Regions from separate parts of the Micromonospora sp. DH14 genome, predicted to be linked through region 3. Evidence: predicted binding sites of a transcription regulator. Region 3 holds the regulator's gene; each other region holds the start of a gene.
The links. The regulator HrcA, encoded in region 3, represses chaperone genes, less so after heat shock. The targets are predictions, from matches to a motif close to GGTTNGCACNCTCNNNNNGAGNGTGCNAACC.
Positions count from the first base shown of each region.

Region 1 (7,065 bases), on a different contig from region 3:
GCGCGGCGTACCGCCGTGACGTGGTGCTCATCGGCCCAGTGTGCGCGATCATCTCGGCCGGTCGCCAACAACGTCAGCGTTCGGTAATGACCTGCCGGCCGGCGGAAACGGGCCGGGGCGCACCGCCGTACGGCGGTGCGCCCCGGAACGGGTGTCGCTACCGGATCAGAAGCCCGGGCCGTGCTGGTGGCCGTGACCGTGGCCGTGCCCGCCGGCGGCGGCCGGTTCGGCCTGTTCCGGCTTGTCGACCACGAGGCTCTCCGTGGTGAGCAGCAGACCGGCGATCGAGGCGGCGTTGGTGACCGCGTTGCGGGTCACCTTCACCGGGTCGATGATGCCGGCCTTGACCAGGTCGACGTACTCGCCCTTGGCGGCGTCGAGGCCGTTGCCCCAGCTGAGGTCGGCGACCTTCTGCGTCACGACGTAGCCGTCGTGACCGGCGTTCTGGGCGATCCAGCGCAGCGGCTCGACGAGCGCCTTGCGCACGACCGAGACGCCGACCTTCTCGTCACCGGTGAAGCCCAGGTCGTCGTCGAGCACCGAGAGGATCTGCACCAGGGCGGCACCGCCGCCGGGCACAGTGCCCTCCTCGACCGCTGCCTTGGTCGCCGCGATGGCGTCCTCGATGCGGTGCTTGCGCTCCTTCATCTCGACCTCGGTCGCCGCGCCGGCCTTGATGACGGCGATGCCACCGGAGAGCTTCGCCAGCCGCTCGGCCAGCTTCTCCCGGTCCCACTCGGAGTCGGAGGCCTCGATCTCCTTGCGGATCTGGGACACCCGGTCGGCGACGTCGGCCTTCTGGCCACCGCCGTCGACGATCGTGGTGTTCTCCTTGTCGACCACGACGCGCCGGGCGGTGCCGAGCACCTCCAGGCCGACCTGGTCGAGCTTGTAGCCCAGCTCCGAGGCGACCAGCTCGGCGCCCGTGGAGATCGCGATGTCCTGGAGCATCGCCTTGCGCCGGTCACCGAAGCCCGGGGCCTTGACCGCGCAGACCTTGAGGGTCTTGCGCAGCGAGTTGACCACCAGGGTGGAGAGCGCCTGGCCGTCCACGTCCTCGGCGATGATCAGCAGGGGCTTGCTGTTCTGCAGGACCTTCTCCAGCAGCGGCAGCAGCTCCTCGATCGCCGAGATCTTCTGGGTGGTGACCAGGATGTACGCGTCCTCGAGGACGGACTCCTGGCTCTCCAGGTCGGTGACGAAGTTCGGCGAGATGAAGCCCTTGTCGAACTGGAGACCCTCGGTCACGTCCAGTTCGGTGGTGAGCATCGAGCCTTCCTCGACGGTGATGACACCGTCGCGGCCGACGCGCTCCATCGCCTCGGCGATCAGATCGCCGATCGTGGAGTCCTGCGCGGAGATCGTCGCCACGTTCGCGATCGAATCCTTGCTGGTGACCTCGGCGGCCTTGCCGAGCAGCGCCTCGGAGACCTTGGTGGCCGCCGCGTCGATGCCCCGCTTGAGGCCGGCCGGGTTGGTCCCGGCGGTCACGTTGCGCAGACCCTCGCGGACCATGGCCTGGGCCAGCACGGTCGCGGTGGTGGTCCCGTCGCCGGCGACGTCGTTGGTCTTGGTCGCCACCTCCTTGACCAGCTGCGCGCCAAGGTTCTCGTACGGGTTGGTGAGCTCGATCTCCTTGGCGATGGTCACACCATCGTTGGTGATCGTCGGCGCACCGAATTTCTTGTCCAGGACGACGTTGCGCCCGCGCGGGCCGAGGGTGACCTTGACCGCGTCCGCGAGGGCGTTGACACCGTGCTCCAGCAGGTGCCGGGCGTCGTCCGAGAAGCTCAGGATCTTCGCCATGAATGTCCCTTCGAAGCGCCATTGCCCCGGCCCGGCGAGCCGGACCGGGGCAGTGGCACTGATCGGTTGCTTACTTCTCGATGACCGCGAGGACGTCGCGGGCGGAGAGCACCAGGTACTCCTCGCCGGCGTACTTGACCTCGGTGCCGCCGTACTTCGAGTAGAGGACGGTGTCGCCGACCTGCACGTCAACCGGAACCCGGTTGCCGTTGTCGTCGACGCGCCCCGGGCCCACAGCGAGGACGGTGCCCTCCTGCGGCTTCTCCTTGGCGGTGTCGGGGATCACGATGCCCGACGCCGTGGTGGTCTCAGCCTCGTTCGCCTGGACCACGATGCGGTCCTCGAGCGGCTTGATCGCAACCTTGGTCGCGGTAGTCACGGGCATACCCTCCTGGGGTACTGGTTTCGTTGCTGACCAGCGGGGCTGGCCAGCGTCAATCTGCCTCATGCCACCGGGCGGTGCCGTCGTCGCGGGTGCCGGTCCGCCTGGCGTGCGCACCCGGGTCGCGAGACCCGGAAGCTGGCACCCTCAGGGTGAGAGTGCTAATCGCAGGTTATTCCGTGGCTAGCACTCCGTCAAGGAGAGTGCCAGCGCGTCGCGCCCCGCCAGCCAGGATTTCCGGCTCGGCCGGGACAATGACCGGGTGGATCTCGATCAGCTGGCGGCGCTGCGTACCCCTGAGGGGTCGGCCGCGCTCACCGCGGCGGCCGGGCTGGCCGGCGGTGACCCGCTGGCCGCGGCCTCGGCGCTGCGCGCGGCCGGGGTGCCGCCCACGCTGGCCGCGGCGGCCCTCACCCAGGCCGAGCTGCGCCACCGGGCGGTCGGCAAGTTCGGCCCGGCCGCCGCTGGGATGTTCCTCACCCGCCCCGGCCTGGAGCAGGCCACCCGCCGGGTGGTCGCAGACCGTCGGGCCGCCCGGCTGTCCGCAGCCGGCGTGCGCACCCTGGCCGACCTCGGCTGCGGGCTGGGGGCCGACGCACTGGCCGCCGCCCGTGCCGGCATCCGGGTGTACGGGGTGGAGGCCGACCCGGTGACCGCCGCCATGGCCGCCGCCAACGCCACGGCGGCCGGCCTGGCCGAGCTGTTCACCGTCGAGTGCGGCGACGCGACCGGGTTCGACGTGTCCCGGGTCGACGGCGTCTTCTGCGACCCGGCCCGCCGCACGAGCGGCACCGGGCGGCGGATCTTCGACCCGCGCGCCTACTCGCCGCCGTGGGACTTCGTGACCGGGCTGGCCGAGCGGGTGCCGCGCACTGTGGTGAAGGTGGCGCCGGGCCTGGACCACGCGCTCATCCCGGCCGGGGCGGAGGCCGAGTGGGTCGGCGTCGACGGTGACCTGGTCGAGGCGGCGCTCTGGTGCGGCGAGCTGGCGGAGGTGCCCCGCCGGGCCACCCTCTACCGGCAGCGGGGCAGCGAGGTCCACCGTGACCAGCTCACCGGCTCGGGTGCCGCCGAGGCGCCGGTCGGGCCGGTACGCCGCTACCTGTACGACCCGGAGCCGGCGGTGGTACGCGCGCACCTCATCGCCGAACTGGCCGCCGAACTGGACGCCACCCTGGCCGACCCGAGCATCGCCTACCTGTACGCCGAACAGCCGACCCGCACCCCGTACGCGCGCTGTCTGGAGATCACCGACGTGTTGCCGTTCTCGCTCAAGCGCCTGCGGGCGCTGCTGCGGGACCGCCGGGTGGGCCGTGTGGAGATCCTCAAGCGGGGTTCGGCGCTCGTCCCGGAGCAACTCCGCAAGGACCTGCGGCTGGCCGGGGACGAGGCGGCGAGTCTGGTGCTCACCCGGGTCGACGGCGCACCGACGGTGCTCATCGGCCGGCCGGTCCACTAACGTCGTCGCCGTGGTGGGACAGGGCACGCCGGCGACGGCACTGTTGGTCAAGCGTGGGATCGCGCATCGCACCCATCCGTACCGGGTGTCGCCGGACGCCCCGAACTACGGCGCGCTGGTGGCGGTGGCGCTCGGCGTGGCGCCGGAGCGGGTGTTCAAGTCGCTGGTGACCGCCGTCGACGGGGCGCTCACCGTGGCGGTCGTGCCGGTGACCGGGGAGCTGGATCTCAAGGCGCTCGCGGCGGCGGTCGGCGGCAAGCGGGCGGTGCTGGCGGATCGGGCGGTCGCCGAGCGGGCAACCGGCTACGTACGCGGTGGGATCAGCCCGCTGGGGCAGCGCCGGCGGTTGCCCACGGTGCTGGACGAGTCGGCGCTGCAACTGCCGACGATCTACGTCTCGGCTGGTCGGCGCGGACTGCAACTGGAACTGGCAGCGGCGGATCTGGTGGCGCTGACCGACGCCCGTACCGCAGTGTTGCAGAGCAGCTGACGACAGTCGTTACGTCGCCCTCCGCGCGGGATACCCGCGGAGTAACAGTCGCGTTGCTGAATTGTTATCGCCCCCAACAAACTAGGCACCTGCGCGGTCTTGTGGAGCCGGTGTGACGCGAAATACGTTGCCGGACACAACAAAACAACACCTCCCCCACCTCCGAAAGGACCCTGCACATGCGTAAGGGGATCCTCACCATCGCCGCCGTGGGCCTGCTCACGACCGGCGGCTTGACCGCTTGCAGCGACGACTCCGGCGGCGACGGCGCCGCCGCCGCCAAGACCCCCAAGATCGGCGTGATCCTCCCGGACAGCAAGTCCTCGGCCCGCTGGGAGACCGCGGACCGTCGGTTCCTGGAGGAGGCGTTCAAGGCCGCCGGCGTCCAGTACGACATCCAGAACGCCCAGAACGACAAGACGGCCTTCCAGACCATCGCCGACCAGATGATCACCAGTGGCGTCACCGCCCTGATGATCGTCAACCTGGACTCCGGCACCGGCAAGGCCGTGCTGGACAAGGCCAAGTCGCAGGGCGTCGCCACCATCGACTACGACCGGCTCACCCTGGGCGGCTCCGCCCAGTACTACGTCAGCTTCGACAACGAGACCGTCGGCAAGCTCCAGGGCGAGGGCCTGTCGAAGTGCCTGACCGACAAGGGCGTCAAGAACCCCGTCGTGGCGTACCTGAACGGCTCCCCCACCGACAACAACGCCACCCTGTTCAAGGCCGGCTACGACTCGGTGCTCAAGCCGAAGTTCGACTCCAAGGAGTACGTCAAGGGCCCCGAGGACGCGGTGCCGGCGTGGGACAACGCGCAGGCCGCGACGATCTTCGAGCAGCAGCTCACCAAGGCCAACGGCAAGATCGACGGCGTGCTGGCCGCCAACGACGGTCTCGGCAACGCGGCCATCTCGATCCTCAAGAAGAACAAGCTCAACGGCAAGGTGCCGGTGACCGGGCAGGACGCCAGCACCGAGGGCCTGCAGAACATCCTCGTCGGTGACCAGTGCATGACCGTCTACAAGGCGGTTCGGGAAGAGGCCAAGGCCGCTTCCGACCTGGCCATCGCGCTCGCCAAGGGCGAGAAGAAGGACACCGGCCAGACGGTGAAGGACCCGGAGGGTGGCCGCGACGTCCCGTCGGTGCTGCTCACCCCGAAGGCCATCTACAAGGAGAACGTCAAGGACGTCATCGCCGACGGCTACGTGACCAAGGAAGAGGTCTGCGCCGGGGCGTACGCCAAGCTCTGCGCCGACGCCGGCATCAGCTGACCGACGCCGCAGTACCCGCCGGGACGACCATCGCCGCCCGGCACGGGAGCACCCTCCCGTGCCGGGCGGCGCCCGCCGGACGGGCCCCGACCCTCCCTTAAGAAGGAGACCCCCGTGTCCGCGACTCCCCTGCTGGAACTCCGCGGGATCGACAAGAGCTTCGGTCCCGTCCAGGTGCTCCGCGACGTCGCCCTGACCGTCCACCCGGGCGAAGTGACCGCACTGGTCGGCGACAACGGCGCCGGCAAGTCGACCCTGGTGAAGTGCATCAGCGGCATCCACCCCATCGACGCCGGAGAGTTCCTGTTCAACGGTGAACCGGTACACATCGGCAGCCCCCGCGACGCCGCCACGCTCGGCATCGAGGTCGTCTACCAGGACCTCGCGCTCTGCGACAACCTGGACATCGTGCAGAACATGTTCCTCGGCCGGGAGAAGCGCAGCGGCATCGTCCTGGACGAGCCGACCATGGAACAGCTCGCCGCCGAAACGCTGGCGGGGCTCTCCATCCGCACCGTCACCTCACTTCGCCAGCACGTCTCCAGCCTGTCCGGCGGTCAGCGCCAGACCGTGGCCATCGCCAAGGCGGTGCTCTGGAACAGCAAGCTGGTCATCCTGGACGAGCCCACCGCGGCGCTCGGCGTGGCACAGACCGCCCAGGTGCTCGAACTGGTCCGCCGCCTCGCCGACAACGGCCTGGCCGTGGTGCTCATCTCGCACAACATGAACGACGTCTTCGCCGTCTCCGACCGGATCGCCGCGCTGTACCTCGGCCAGATGGTCGCCCAGGTGAAGACCACCGACATCACCCACGCCCAGGTGGTCGAGCTGATCACCGCCGGGCGCTCGGGCGGGCTCGGCCTCGCCACCGACCCGGGCAGCAACGGCGACGGCCCGCAGCCGGCCGACTCGATCTCAGGAGGCGTCCGATGACCACCACCGCCGTGCGGAAGGACGGCCCCGCCGCCGTCACACCCCCGCCGACCGTCGGGGGCCACGTCCGCAACTACCTGAGTCGGGTACGCGGTGGCGACGTCGGCGCGCTGCCGGCCGTGCTCGGCCTGATCGTGCTCTGCACCGTCTTCGCCATCATGCGGCCGTCGTCGTTCCTGTCGGCCGGCAACTTCGCCAACCTCTTCACCCAGGGCGCGGCGGTCACGCTGATCGCGATGGGTCTGGTCTTCGTGCTGCTGCTCGGCGAGATCGACCTCTCCGCCGGCTTCGCCAGCGGGGTCTGCGCGGCGGTGCTGGCCAATGTGGTCACCGTGCTCGGCTACCCCTGGTGGGTCGCCGTGCTCGCCGCGATCGCCACCGGCGTGCTCATCGGCACCACGCTCGGCATGCTGGTCGCGAAGATCGGCATTCCGTCCTTCGTGGTCACCCTCGCCGGGTTCCTCGCCTTCCAGGGCGTCGTGCTGCTGCTCGTCAAGGAGGGCACCAACATCTCCGTCCGCGACGAGGTGCTGGTCGCCATCGCCAACCGCAACCTCGCCCCCACAGTGGGCTGGGCGCTGACCGCCGTCGCGGTCGTCGGCTACGCGGCGGTGCAACTGCTGCGTCACCGCACCCGGGTGGCCCGCGGTCTGATCACCGACCCGATCGCGGTGGTGGCGCTGCGGATCGGCGGGCTCGCCGTCATCCTCGGCACCGCCGT
Region 1 is NZ_JARVKT010000024.1:47,896-54,960, forward strand. Features, by position in the region: gene QCZ28_RS25225 (molybdopterin-dependent oxidoreductase) at 1-1, opposite strand, end outside; gene groL (chaperonin GroEL) at 166-1,806, opposite strand; gene groES (co-chaperone GroES) at 1,877-2,191, opposite strand; gene QCZ28_RS25240 (methyltransferase domain-containing protein) at 2,451-3,647, shown strand; gene ybaK (Cys-tRNA(Pro) deacylase) at 3,658-4,137, shown strand; gene QCZ28_RS25250 (substrate-binding domain-containing protein) at 4,317-5,411, shown strand; gene QCZ28_RS25255 (ATP-binding cassette domain-containing protein) at 5,526-6,344, shown strand; gene QCZ28_RS25260 (ABC transporter permease) at 6,341-7,065, shown strand, end outside.
Region 1: a site for HrcA is predicted at 2,325-2,355, ahead of groES (co-chaperone GroES). Genes of this name have one in related genera too.

Region 2 (7,065 bases), on a different contig from region 3:
TGCACCACCTGCTCACCCACGAGCCCGAGGTACAGGTGATCGACACCTGGAACGCGGCGAGCAACAGTTACATGGTGGCGATCAACGAGCAGCTCGGCTTCCGCCCGGTGGACTCCTGGACCGACTGGCAGCTCACCCTCTGACAGGTATCGGCGCTACTGCTCGCGGACCTGACTCAGGCATGCGTCGCTGCCGGGCATTCGCGCTACTGCTCGCGGACCTGACTCAGGCATGATGGCGGGCATGACGGAGACCCCGCATCCCCTGTACGACAGGCACGCCGACACCCTCAACCGTGCGCTGACCGCGATCACGGAGCGGGGCTACTGGTCCGCCTATCCCGAATCCCCCAGCCCCCGGGTGTACGGCGAGACCGCCGCCGCCGACGGTAAGACCGCCTTCGAGGCGTACCTCGGTGGTGATTTCCCGCTCGACCAGCCCGGCAGCGGCGCTCGGGTCGCCACCGAGACGAGCCCGTTCGGGGTGGAGCTGGCGGTGCGGTACCCGCACGCCGGCACCGGCGAGCTGGTCAGCGCCGCCTCCGCCGCGCTGCCGGCGTGGCGTGACGCCGGCCCGCAGGCCCGGGTAGGCGTCTGCCTGGAGATCCTCGACCGGCTGCACAAGAACATCTTCGAGCTGGCCAACGCGGTCCAGTTCACCAGCGGGCAGGCGTTCGTGATGGCCTTCCAGGCCGGTGGCGCGCACGCGCTGGACCGGGCGCTGGAAGCCCTGGCGTACGCGTACGCCGAGATGACCCGGCACCCGGGCACGGCCGGCTGGGAGAAGGCCGCCGGCAAGGGTGACCCGCTGCGGATGACCAAGACGTTCCACGTGGTGCCGCGTGGGGTGGCACTGGTGATCGGCTGCAACACCTTCCCGACCTGGAACTCGTACCCCGGGCTGTTCGCCTCGCTGGCCACCGGCAACCCGGTGATCGTCAAGCCGCACCCGCGCGCCGTGCTGCCGCTGGCCATCACCGTGAAGTACGCCCGGGAGGTGCTCGCCGAGGCCGGCTTCGACCCGAACCTGATCATGTTGGCGGCGGAGGCGCCCGGCGAGAAGCTCGCCAGCGACCTGGCCCTGCACCGGGCCGTGAAGATCGTCGACTTCACCGGCTCCACCGAGTACGGCGACTGGCTGGAGACGCACGCGCGGCAGGCCTCGGTCTACACCGAGAAGGCCGGGCTGAACACGGTGGTCATCGACTCCACCGACGACTTCGCCGGCATGTGCCGCAACCTCGGTTTCACCCTGACCCTCTACAGCGGGCAGATGTGCACCACCTCGCAGAACATCCTCATCCCGGCCGGCGGCATCGAGACCGACCAGGGGCACAAGAGCTTCGACGAGGTGGCCGGCGGGATCGCCGCCGCCGTCGGCAAGCTCACCGCGGACCCGGCCCGGGGTGTCGAACTCACCGGCGCCATCGTCAACGACGGGGTGCTGGAGCGGCTGGCCGAGGTGACCAAGGTCGGCGAGCCGGTGCTGGAGTCGCGTGCCGTGGACCATCCGTCGTACGCCGACGCGGTGGTGCGTACCCCGACGATCGTGAAGCTGACCGCTGACGACGCGGAGACGTACGGCCGGGAGTGGTTCGGGCCGATCTCGTTCGCCATCGCCACCGACTCCACGGCACACAGCCTGGAGCTGCTGCGCCGGACGGTCGGGGAGAAGGGCGCGCTCACCGCCGGGGTCTACTCCACCGACGAGGCGGTGCTGGACGCGGCCGAGGCGGTGGCGGTCGAGGTCGGGGTGCACCTGTCCTGCAACCTCACCGGAGGTGTCTTCGTCAACCAGTCGGCGGCGTTCTCCGACTTCCACGGCAGTGGGGCCAACGCGGCGGCCAACTCGGCGCTGACGGACGGGGCGTACGTGGCGAACCGGTTCCGGATCGTGCAGTCCCGGCGGCACGTCTGATTTTTGGTCGCGGTTGGGGGTTTCCGGGGCTGCCTTGCGTTCCTTGCGGTTGGGGGTTTCCGGGGCAGCCCGCCCCGCTCCGGGCGGTCAGGCTTGATCCCTGCGCGGGTCGGGCTGCCCCGGAAACCCTGAGGTGGGCACGGTTGTCGCTGACGCATCCGGCGGCTTTCGGGGCAGCTCGGTGGCTCTGCCTTGGGGTGAGTTCTTGGTTTTAGGCGGGGCGGCGCATGTGCAGTTCGGTGAGGGCTGGGATGGTGGGGTGGGGGACGCGTACCCCGGTGTCCTGGAAGCCCAGGCGCTGGTAGGCCCGGTAGGCGCGGTCGTTGCCGACCACCACCTCCAGCAGCAGCTCCGGTCGGCCACAGGCGCGCGACCAGGCGGCCACCCCGTCGATCAGCTCGCCGAGCAGCCCGCTGCCGCGCCAGGTCGGCGTGACGTACACGGCGTAGATCACGGTTACGCCGGGTTCGTTCGGGGCGGTGGTGCCGCCGGCGTGCCCGACCAGCCGGTCACCCGGGTCGGCGATGAACTGAGCGTTACTGGAACCGGCTGAGGTGTACGCGACCCGGGCGGCGTACTCGTTGTGCGGCCGGGCCGCCGCGTCCGCCAGGGTCTCCAGGAAGGCCAACGGCGCGTCGGCCAGCATCTCCAGGCGCAGCGCCCGCATCCGGGCGGCGTCCTGCGGCCGGACCCGGCGGGTCTCCGCGAGCCGCACTGCCGGCGAGCCCATGTCGGTGGTCATGTCCGCATGCCTACCACAGGGGATGGCCGCCTTCTCGTGAGTTGTGCCCGCTCGCCGTCACCTCGGCGCGGCCCCGCAGTGTGTCCGATTTGTGGCCGTGCGCGGCCGTCACTCCTCGTGTAGCGTGCGATTTCGGTCACCTCGCTCAATGGCGTTCATCGATCGCTGAGTCGGTGGTCGGGGCGCCCGGCTGCGCCGTGCGCCGGGTCAGGCAAGGCCGCGCGAGTAAGGGAAGTGCACCGTGGCACAGGGCACCGTGAAGTGGTTCAACGCCGAGAAGGGCTACGGCTTCATTGCCGTCGACGGCGGTCAGGACGTGTTCGTCCACTTCTCCGCGATCGAGATGGACGGTTACAAGGCGCTGGACGACGGTCAGCGGGTCGAGTTCGAGATCGCCCAGGGCCAGAAGGGTCCGCAGGCCGAGCACGTACGCGTCACCGGCTGAGCTTTCGGACCGATCGGCCCCGGTGAGTCGGGGCTGCGGCAGGGGCACCCAGCCGGGAAGATCGTGACCGTTCCAGCCGATGCCGAGGAGCGTTCATGACCGACCAGCCGCCCCCGCCCACGTCGTCCGCCGGGTCCGGGGAGCCGGACCCGTCCTCGCCCGCCGGCAGCCCCGGCCACTCCGGTCCGCCGCCCGGCTGGGGCCCGGGCCTGCCCCCGGCCGGCCCGCCGCCCGGCTCGGATCCCGTAACCGGGTCCTGGGGCGCCGGTCCGCCGCAGCAGGGCTGGACGTTTCCGCCCACCGGGGGCTACCCGCCCGGGTCGGGCCCCTACGGCGGGCAGCCGTGGTACCCGGGGCCGCCGGCCGGCTGGTATCCGCCGGGTTACGGGTTCGACCCGAACGACGCACTGGTCACGCCGCCCGGCACCGGCCTCGGCGGTTGGTTCGACAGGTGTGGCGCAGCGTTGCGTCGGGGCTGGCGGCAGTTGGTGCCGATCATGCTGCTCACCCAGGTGCTGCCGGCGGCGGTGCTCTCGGTGATCTCGCTCGGGCTGGACCCGTCGGCGCAGTGGGCCGCCCAGGCCGAGTCGAGTCCGAACCCGGCACTTCCTGACAACTTCGCCGCCGAGTTGCTGAACCTTCTGGTCCTGCTGGTCGGCGGCAGCCTGCTGGTCGGGTTGGTGCAGGCCGTCGGATGGGCCGCCGGCACCTTAGTGATCACCAAGCAGGCGGCCGGTCAGCCGGTCAGTCTGGAGTCGGCGCTGCGCTACGGCCTGCGTCGGGCCCTCGGGCTGTGGGGTTGGACCCTGCTGATCGGCCTGCTGATCGGTGTGGGCCTCTGCTTCTGTGTGCTGCCGGGCATCTACCTTGCCCTCGCGCTGAGCATGGCCGGCCCGGTCTATCTCTTCGAGCGGCACAACCCGATCGGTCGATCGTTCCGGATGTTCCACGACCGGCTGGGCCTGCTGCTCGGTCGGGTCGCCCTGGTGGCCGCGGCGGTGATCGTCGGCACGGTGATCCCGGGTGTGCTGGAAGGGGTGGGCACCTCCCCGCTCGGAACGGATCCGTTCGCCTCGGCGGGCACCGCGGTCGGCGCGGTGGTCGTGATCGGGATCACCGCCGTGCTGGCCCTGCCCGCTCACCTGGCCCAACTCATCGGTCTGCTGGTGACGTACGCCGAGCAGCGGGCCCATGAGGCGCCGGTGAACACCGCCGTACTGGCTGCGGAACTCGGCTGAGCGGCGGAATCGTGCTTGCACTCGGCATGGGAGAGTGCTAAACAAGTCATTGGCACTCGCATACCGTGAGTGCCAATGGTCGGGACGGTGGGGTCAGGTTGCACCGGCGTGGAGACGCCGGGGTGACACATGGCCGGTCGTCGCGGGCTATCCGGCCCGGCCGAAGGACGTCGTCGTCGCCAGGTGGCGACGTCCCAAGGTGCGTACACCAGGCGGCCCATCCGGGGCACACATCTCGGGTGGCCCGTGAGTGTCCAGGAGGACAACGCCGTATGGCCAAGATGATCGCGTTCGACGAAGAGGCGCGCCGCGGCCTCGAGCGGGGCATGAACCAGCTCGCCGACGCCGTAAAGGTGACCCTCGGCCCCAAGGGCCGCAACGTCGTGCTCGAGAAGAAGTGGGGTGCCCCCACCATCACCAACGATGGTGTGAGCATCGCCAAGGAGATCGAGCTCGAGGACCCGTACGAGAAGATCGGCGCTGAGCTGGTCAAGGAGGTCGCCAAGAAGACCGACGACGTTGCCGGTGACGGCACGACGACGGCGACCGTCCTGGCCCAGGCCCTGGTTCGCGAGGGCCTGCGCAACGTGGCCGCCGGTGCCAACCCGATGGCCCTGAAGCGGGGCATCGAGGCTGCTGTCGCGAGCGTCTCGGAGGAGCTGTCCAAGCTCGCCAAGGACGTCGAGACCAAGGAGCAGATCGCCTCCACCGCCTCCATCTCCGCTGGCGACAGCACCGTCGGCGAGATCATCGCCGAGGCGATGGACAAGGTCGGCAAGGAAGGCGTCATCACCGTCGAGGAGAGCAACACCTTCGGGCTGGAGCTGGAGCTCACCGAGGGTATGCGCTTCGACAAGGGCTACATCTCGGCCTACTTCATGACCGACCCGGAGCGTATGGAGGCCGTCTTCGACGACCCGTACATCCTGATCGCCAACAGCAAGATCTCGTCGGTGAAGGACCTGCTCCCGATCCTGGAGAAGGTCATGCAGTCGGGCAAGCCGCTGCTGATCATCGCCGAGGACCTGGAGGGCGAGGCCCTCGCCACCCTGGTGGTCAACAAGGTCCGTGGCACCTTCAAGTCGGTCGCCGTCAAGGCGCCGGGCTTCGGTGACCGCCGCAAGGCCATGCTGACCGACATCGCCATCCTCGCCGGTGGCCAGGTCATCAGCGAGGAGGTCGGCCTCAAGCTCGACGCCGCCAGCCTCGACATGCTGGGCCGCGCCCGCAAGGTCGTGGTGACCAAGGACGAGACCACCATCGTCGACGGTGCCGGTGACGCCGAGCAGATCCAGGGCCGGGTCAACCAGATCCGGGCCGAGATCGACAAGAGCGACTCCGACTACGACCGGGAGAAGCTGCAGGAGCGGCTGGCCAAGCTGGCCGGCGGCGTTGCGGTCATCAAGGTCGGCGCGGCCACCGAGGTCGAGCTCAAGGAGCGCAAGCACCGCATCGAGGACGCCGTTCGCAACGCGAAGGCCGCCGTCGAGGAGGGCATCGTCCCGGGTGGTGGCGTCGCGCTGGTGCAGGCCGGCAAGACCGCCTTCGACAAGCTCGACCTGGTCGGCGACGAGGCGACCGGTGCGAACATCGTCAAGGTCGCGCTGGACGCCCCGCTGCGGCAGATCGCCGTCAACGCCGGCCTTGAGGGCGGCGTCGTGGTGGAGAAGGTCCGTAACCTCGAAGCGGGTCACGGCCTCAACGCCGCCAACGGCGAGTACGTCGACCTGCTGGCCGCGGGCATCATCGACCCGGCCAAGGTGACGCGCTCGGCGCTGCAGAACGCCGCTTCCATCGCGGCGCTCTTCCTCACCACCGAGGCTGTTGTCGCGGACAAGCCGGAGAAGACCCCGGCTGCCCCGGCTGGCCCGGGTGGCGGGGAAATGGACTTCTGAGTCCAGTTCCGACACACCGAACGGGGCGGGCCGCTGACGCGGTCCGCCCCGTTCGTCGTCAGGTCGGTAGGGGGCGCTGGTTGCGCCGTTTCTGTGCCCTGCCGTACGGCGGAAGCAGTTGGATCGGCGCGTCCACCATCTCCTGAGGTTCCTCGGCCACCGACGGCTCACCGTCGGTGGCCATCTCGGCCAGTTGCTCGGCGTCGCCGTAGTCGAGCCGGTCGAACGGCAGTTGACCGGGGAGTTCACCCACCGGTTTCCAGGTGATCGGCCGGCCGTCCTCGGTCTGGTTGTCATCCGTGGTCATGGCTGCCTCCTCTACCGAAACGGTAGGGGGCGTCGATGGCCGACGCGGGCGAACGGATCTACGTCCTATTTGCCCCAGTTATGTCGTCGGTAGGGCTCGCCGGTACAGGAAGAAGACCCGCTCGATCCGTGCGCCCGCGCTGCCCGAATAGAACGGCACCGGCCCCACCCAGCCGATCTGTGCCCGGTCCAGCCCCGCCGCCCGCAGGTCGCGCAGGCAGCGCCGCAACAGCACCCCACCGATGCCCGACCCCTCGGCGGCCGGCGCGGTGCCCATCGGCCCGAACCAACTCGGCCGCGACGACCCGTACGCGGCGAAGCCGAGTAGTTCGCCGTCCCGCTCCGCCAGGTGGCAACCGGCGTCCGCGCGCCCCACCGACCCGGCCAACTCACCGTCCCAGGTACCGCCGAACGTGGACCTGGCGAACGCCGTCAACGCCGGCAGGTCCGCCGGCTCCGCCCGCCGTACGGTGACGCCCTGGTCGGCCAGCCGCCGCTGGGCAGCCTCGGTGGACCGCAGTG
Region 2 is NZ_JARVKT010000002.1:279,340-286,404, forward strand. Features, by position in the region: gene QCZ28_RS05465 (GNAT family N-acetyltransferase) at 1-143, shown strand, start outside; gene paaN (phenylacetic acid degradation protein PaaN) at 244-1,917, shown strand; gene QCZ28_RS05475 (GNAT family N-acetyltransferase) at 2,129-2,659, opposite strand; gene QCZ28_RS05480 (cold-shock protein) at 2,901-3,104, shown strand; gene QCZ28_RS05485 (hypothetical protein) at 3,200-4,342, shown strand; gene groL (chaperonin GroEL) at 4,615-6,237, shown strand; gene QCZ28_RS05495 (hypothetical protein) at 6,296-6,544, opposite strand; gene QCZ28_RS05500 (GNAT family N-acetyltransferase) at 6,623-7,065, opposite strand, start outside.
Region 2: a site for HrcA is predicted at 4,390-4,420, ahead of groL (chaperonin GroEL). Genes of this name have one in related genera too.

Region 3 (7,065 bases):
GGGCGGCGAGGTGGCCAGCCGCAGCCAGGCCTACTGGTTCGACAACGCCAACGGCGCCACCCCGCTCGCCTCCGCCGCGCTGCACGCCCTCGACCCGCTGCACTTCGTCCTCGGCGAGTTCGACACGGTCGCGGCCAACCTCGTGGTGGGGCGCAAGGAGGCGACCGTCACCGAGGACGGCGGCCGGATCCCGGTCACAGTGCCGGATCAGGTCGCCCTGATCGGCACCCTCACCTCCGGTGCGGCCGCCTCGGTCTTCTATCGCGGCGGCGCGTCCCGTGGTGACAACTTCCGATGGGAGATCAACGGCACCGACGGCGACCTCGTTCTGACCTCGGACTGGGGCAACATGCAAGTCGCCCAGCTCACCCTCGCCGGTGGCCGCGGCGCGGACACCACCGTCACCACCATCGACGTTCCCGCCTCCTACTCGGACGGGATCCCCACGGGCCTGGCCCAGACCCCGGCCAGAAGCATCGCGCGGCTCTACGCGCAGTTGGCCCGCGACCTGGCCGACGACACCCGCACCGTGCCCGACTTCGAGCACGCCCTCAACCGGCACCGCCTGATCGACGCCGTTGAACGCGCCTCGCGCACCGGCGTCGCCCAATCCCTGAAGTGACCAACCGGCGGCCGGAGTCAATGACGTGAAAGCGATAGGACTGCTGCGCCACGGCGGACCCGAGGTACTGGAGGTCGTCGAGCGGCCAACTCCGCACGCCGGACCGGGCGAGGTCCGGATCCGGGTACGTGCCACCACCGTCAACCCCGCCGACACCCTGATCCGGGCCGGCGTCACGCCCATCCGGCAACGCGGAACGGAACCAGTCATCCCCGGCCTGGACGTCGCCGGCACCGTCGACGAGATCGGTCCCGGCACCAGCCCTCGCCTCGCCGTCGGCGACCGGGTGATGGCCATGGTCAACCCCACCCGCCCCGCCGGCGGCGGGTACGCCGAATGGATAGTGCTCCCCGAGTCGTGGGTCGTCCCGGCGCCGGCCGGGTCGAGTCACGCCGAGGCCGCCACGCTCCCGACGAACGGTCTGACCGCCTTGCACGCCCTCGACCAGCTACGCCCCGCTCCGGGTAGCACCCTAGCCGTCACCGGCGCGGCCGGGGCGGTCGGCGGCTACGCCGTACAGCTGGCCAAGGCCGCCGGACACCGCGTGCTGGCCGACGCCGCCCCGCAGGACACCGACCTCGTCGCGTCGCTGGGCGCCGACCACATCGTCGAGCGCGGGCCGGGGGTCGCCGATCGCTTCCGCGCGCTCACCGCCGACGGCGTCGCCGCGGTCGTCGACGCCGCTGTCATCGGCGCCCCGCTGCTGTCGGCCATCCGCCGTGGCGGCTCCCTGGTGTACGTACGCGGCGGGGCGGACCAGGCCGCGTTCGAGCGGGCGGCCGCGACGCGCGGCGTGACCCTCACCTACGCCCACGTGCACGATTACGACGGGCGACGCGACAAGCTCGACCTGCTCCGCCAGCTCGCCGACGAAGGGCGGCTCAGCCTCCGGGTCGCCGACACCTTCCCGCCGGAGCAGGCGGCGCAGGCCCATCGGCTCCTGGCGGCCGGCGGCGTCCGGGGCCGGCTCGTCATCGAGTTGTGAGCCCGCCGTTCGTGCGTACCCTGCTCGGCCTGTCGGCGGAGCCCCATCAGGAAATGGAAGGGAGGGAGAGGCAGCGACATGCGCGCGGTAGTGCTCAAGGAATTCGGCGCCCCGCTGGTCCTAACGGAGATCGAGAAGCCGATACCGGGTCCCGGACAGGTACTGGTCCGGGTCGCGGCGAGTGGTGTCAATCCGCTGGACGCCAAGATCCGAGCTGGAAAGGCCGCCCACGCCCGGATACAGCCGCCGGCCGTACTCGGTCTGGACCTGGCCGGTGTCGTGGCGTGGAGAGCGGCACCGGTACCGGCACAATCGTGATTGACGTCGAGTGACGGGGCACCTTCGACCCTTTTCCGAGACGGCGCGGGGCTTACCAGCGGCCGAGCCGGGTGGCGAGCACACTGAGGGCCGCCACCCCGGCGGTGGAGGTGCGCAGCACGGCCGGCCCGAGGCGTACGGGTCGACCGCCGGCCTCCCGGAAGGCACTCAGCTCGGCCGGGGCGATGCCACCCTCCGGGCCGACCACCAGCACGATCTCCCCGCTGGAGGGCAGCTCGGCGGTGGTGAGCCGGTCCTCGGCCTCCTCGTGCAGCACGAACCCGGCGGCGGCACCGGCGATCCGGCGGGCCACCGTGGCGGTGGACTCGTCCGGCGCACCGGCCACCACCGGTAACCACGCTCGGCGGGCCTGCTTGGCCGCCTCCCGGGCGGTGGCCACCCACTTCTCCCGGGCGCGTACGCCCCGGTCGCCGCGCCACTGGGCCACCGAACGCGACGCCGCCCAGGGGACGATCTCGTCCACCCCGACCTCGGTCATCGCCTGCACGGCCAGCTCGCCCCGTTCGCCCTTGGCGATGCCCTGCACTGTCACCAGCCGGGGTACGGGCGCGTCCGCGTACCCCCGGGAGGTGACGCTGACCTCCAGGCTGCCCCGGCCGACGGCCGTGACCACGGCGGCGGCAGTGCCACCCCGGCCGTCGGCGAGCAGCAACTCCTCGCCGACGCGCAGTCGCTGCACGGTGGCGGCGTGGTGCCCCTCCGGGCCGTCCAGGGTCAGGGTGTCGCCGGTGGGCAGCGCCTCGACCAGGAACAGCGGCGCGGACACTCAGGCGTGCCCGTTGAACGCGTCACGCATCCGGGAGAAGAAGCCGCCCTGCTTGGACAGCTCGGCGACCTCCTCACCACGGGTCTTGGCGAAGTCGCGCAGCATCTTCTCCTGGTCGGCGTCGAGCTTGGTCGGGGTCCGCACGTCCAGGTGGACGTAGAGGTCACCCCGGCCGGTGCCGCGCAGGTGCGGGACGCCTCGGGCCCGCAGCCGCAGCGTGCTGCCCGGCTGGGTGCCGGGCTTGACGTCGACCGGCTCCTCGCTGTCCAGCGTCTTGATGGTCAGCCGGGTGCCGAGCGCGGCGGCGGTCATCGGCACGGTGACCCGGCAGTGCAGGTCGTCGCCCTTGCGCGAGTAGACGTCGTGCGGACGTTCGTGGATCTCCACGTAGAGGTCACCGGCGGTGCCGCCGCCCGGGCCGACCTCGCCCTGCTGGGCCAGCCGGATCCGCATGCCGTCCTCGACGCCGGCCGGGATCTTCACGGTCAGCGACCGGCGGGTGCGCACCCGGCCGTCACCGGCGCAGGTCGGGCAGGGGTGCGGGATGGTGGTGCCGTAGCCCTGGCACACGGTGCACGGCCGGGCGGAGACCACCTGGCCGAGGAAGGTGCGCTGCACCGACTGCACCTCGCCCCGACCGCCGCACGCCTCGCAGGTGGCCAGGTGGGTGCCGGCGGCCGTGCCGGCGCCGGAGCAGGTGGTGCAGAGCACAGCGGTGTCGACGGTGATCGGCGCCTCGACGCCGAACGCCGTCTCGTGCAGGTCGAGCTCGAGCCGCAGGATCGCGTCGGCACCCGGGCGGGTACGCGGCCGTGGGCCACGGGCGCCGCCTCCGGCACCGCCGAAGAACGCGTCCATGATGTCCTGGAAGCCGACGAACGGGCCGGCTCCACCGGGGCCGCCCGGGCCACCGGCGCCGCCACCCGGGGCGAGCGGGTCGCCACCCAGGTCGACGATCTGCCGCTTCCGGTCGTCCGAGAGGACCTCGTACGCGGCGTTGATGTCCTTGAACTTCTCCTGAGCCTCCGGGTCCGGATTGACGTCCGGGTGGAACTGGCGCGCCAGCTTGCGGTAGGCGCGCTTGATCTCGTCATCGGAGGCTTCCCGGCTCACACCGAGAATGCCGTAGTAGTCCCTGGCCACTGCGTTCCGTGTCCTCATGTTCGTCTCGCGTTGCGCCGGTCGGCGGCCGCAGCCGGCCGCATCGGCCCTGACCAATCAGTTCTGGGCCAGCAACTCGCCCACGTAGCGTGCCACGGCGCGCACCGTGGCGATGTTGCCGGGGTAGTCCATCCGGGTGGGCCCCAGCACCCCGAGGCCGCCCACGATGGTGGTGCCCGGGCCGTAGCCGGTGCTGACCACCGAGGCGGCGCGCAGGTTGTCGAACTCGTTCTCGTCGCCGATCAGCACCCGGGTCGTGCTCGGCTCGGTCTCACCGATGAGCTTGAGCAGCACGACCTCCTCCTCCAGCGCCTCGAGGATCGGCCGCAGCGAGCCCTGGAAGTCGAGCAGCCCGCCCCGGGTGAGGTTGGCGGTGCCGGCGAGGGCGATCCGTTCCTCGTGCCGTTCGACGAGCGTCTCCAGCAGCACGCTGGCGAGCGTGGTCATGGTCGGTCGCAGCCCGGTCGGCGCTTCCTCGACCAGCGCCTGCACCAGCGGTGGCGTCTCGGACAGCCGGGCGTTGGCGAGCTTCTCGTTGATCAGTCGGCGCAGGTCGGTGACGTCGTCGGCGGGCACCGGCCCGGGCAGCTCCACGAGTCGCTGCTCCACCCGGCCGGTGTCCGCGATCATGACGAGCATCAGCCGGGTGGTGGAGATCGGCACCAGCTCCAGGTGACGCACCGAGGAGCGGGCCAGCGACGGGTACTGCACGACGGCGACCTGCCGGGTGAGCTGGGCGAGCAGCCGCACCGTGCGGTGCACCACGTCGTCGAGGTCGACAGCGCCGACCAGGAAGCGCTCGATGGCCCGGCGCTCGGCCGGGCTGAGCGGCTTGACCCGGGACAGCCGGTCGACGAAGAGGCGGTAGCCGCGGTCGGTGGGCACCCGGCCGGCACTGGTGTGCGGCTGCCGGATGTAACCCTCCTCCTCCAGCACGGCCATGTCGTTGCGGACCGTGGCCGGGGAGACCCCGAGCTGGTGCCGCTCGACCAGCGCCTTGCTGCCGACCGGCTCCTGGGTGGAGACGTAGTCTTCGACGATGGCGCGGAGCACTGCGAGTTTCCGGTCGTCGAGACCCATCCTCCGCACCTCCTGTCGCACGTCGGCCGCCGGCGCCCTGGGCCGGCCGAGCCGTCCTGGCACTCGACTGTAGCGAGTGCCAGTCTACGTCGGCAGGCCCGCCGACGCGATGATCAACGGCCGCCGGTCGGTGCGGCCCGCGCCACCGCACTGGGCCGATCGGCCCGCACTACCGGGCGGTGTCGCTCTGGTGCGGCGTTGCCACGGGCCCCTACCGTGACATCCATGACTGAACCTCCTCGCCCTCCCGGTTCGGGTGAGCCCGGCAACTACCCGCCGGAGCCGACCTCCCCGGGCCCGTTCCCGTCGGCCGAGCCGCCCACCGCACCACTGTCCGGCGCACCCGGCCCGGCCGGCTATCCCCCGGCCGGTGGCTATCCGCCGCCCACCGGTGACCAACCGACGTCAGGTGGCTACCCTCCGGCAGGCGGCTACCCCCCGCCCGGGGGCTACCCGCCCGGCGGCTATCCGACCGGTGGGGCCTACGGCGGCCCCGGCGGCGGCTACGCCAACAACGAGGACAAGACCTGGGCGTTGGTCGCCCACTTCGGCGGCGCGCTCGGCGCGCTGATCAGCTTCGGCCCGCTGGGCTTCGTCGCCCCGCTCATCGCCTACCTGGCCCGCGGCCAGCAGTCGCCGACCGTCCGGGCGCACGCCCTCGCCGCCCTGAACTTCCAGATCCTCTGGTCGATCATCGCGTTCGTGCTGCTCTTCGTGAGCTGGTGCCTGCTCTTCCTGCCCAGCATCGCCGTCGTGGTGATCCAGATCCTGTTCGGGATCATCGCCGGCGTGAAGGCCAACGAGGGCACCCCGTACCGCTACCCGATGACCGCCAACTTCATCAAGTGAACCGGGCCGGCCGCTCCCCCGGCCGGTTCGGCACACCGCCGCCCCCGCTCAGGGCAACAGATCGCGGACGACCGCGTCGGCGAGCAGCCGCCCGCGCACCGTGAGCACCGCCCGGCCGGCGGCGTACTCGTCGGCGGCCAGCAGGCCGCCGGCCAGCGCCCGCTCGGCGCCGGCCCGCCCGGCGGCGTCGAGCACCGCCAGCGGGAGACCGCTGGCCAGGCGCAGCCGCAGCATCACGTCCTCCATGTGCGCCTCGTCGACAGTGAGCACCTCCCGGGCCAGCCCGGGAGACGCACCGGCGGCCAACCGTTGGGCGTACGCGGAGGGGTGCTTGACGTTCCACCAGCGCACCCCGCCGACGTGGCTGTGCGCCCCCGGGCCGAGGCCCCACCAGTCCGCGCCGGTCCAGTAGAGCAGGTTGTGCCGGCACCGGGCCTCGTCGCTGCGGGCCCAGTTGGAGACCTCGTACCAGGAGAACCCGGCGGCGTCGAGCGCGGCCTCCGCCGCCAGGTAGCGGTCCGCCGCCACGTCGTCACTGGGGTACGCCAGCTCGCCGCGCCGCATCCGGGCGGCGAGCCGGGTGCCGTCCTCGACGATCAGGGCGTACGCGCTGACGTGGTCCACCCCGGCCGCGACGACCTGCTCCAGCGAGGCGGCGAAGTCCTCGGCCCGCTCCCCCGGGGTGCCGTAGATCAGGTCCAGGTTGACGTGCGCGAACCCGGCGTCGCGCGCCTCCAGGGCGGCGGCGGTGGCCCGGCCGGCGCTGTGCGTGCGGTCCAGGATCGCCAGCACCCCCGGGGAGGCGGACTGCATGCCCAGCGAGATCCGGGTGTAGCCGGCCGCCCGCAGCAGCTTCAACGATTCCGGGGTGACCGACTCGGGGTTGGCCTCGGTGGTCACCTCGGCGTCGGCGGCCAGCCCCCAGGTGCGGTCGATGCCGTCGAGGATGCGGGCCAGGTCGTCGGCGGGGAGCAGGGTGGGCGTGCCACCACCGACGAAGACGGTGTCGACCCGGGGCGGCGGGTTGTCGCCCAGCACCCGGGCGGCGAGCGCCAGCTCCGCGAGGACGGTGTCGGCGTACCCCTCGCGGCTGGCACCGCCGCCCAGTTCGGCTGCGGTGTAGGTGTTGAAGTCGCAGTAGCCGCAGCGACTGGCGCAGAACGGGACGTGCACGTACACGCCGAAGCCGCGCGCGCCGACCGCTGCGGTGGCGGTGGCGGGCAACGATCCGTCGACGGGGACGGTCTCACCATCTGGAAGGAC
Region 3 is NZ_JARVKT010000040.1:14,016-21,080, reverse strand. Features, by position in the region: gene QCZ28_RS30920 (Gfo/Idh/MocA family oxidoreductase) at 1-622, shown strand, start outside; gene QCZ28_RS30915 (NADP-dependent oxidoreductase) at 648-1,607, shown strand; gene QCZ28_RS34585 (alcohol dehydrogenase catalytic domain-containing protein) at 1,686-1,925, shown strand; gene QCZ28_RS30910 (16S rRNA (uracil(1498)-N(3))-methyltransferase) at 1,978-2,712, opposite strand; gene dnaJ (molecular chaperone DnaJ) at 2,713-3,855, opposite strand; gene hrcA (heat-inducible transcriptional repressor HrcA) at 3,931-4,953, opposite strand; gene QCZ28_RS30895 (DUF4870 domain-containing protein) at 5,179-5,802, shown strand; gene hemW (radical SAM family heme chaperone HemW) at 5,851-7,065, opposite strand, start outside.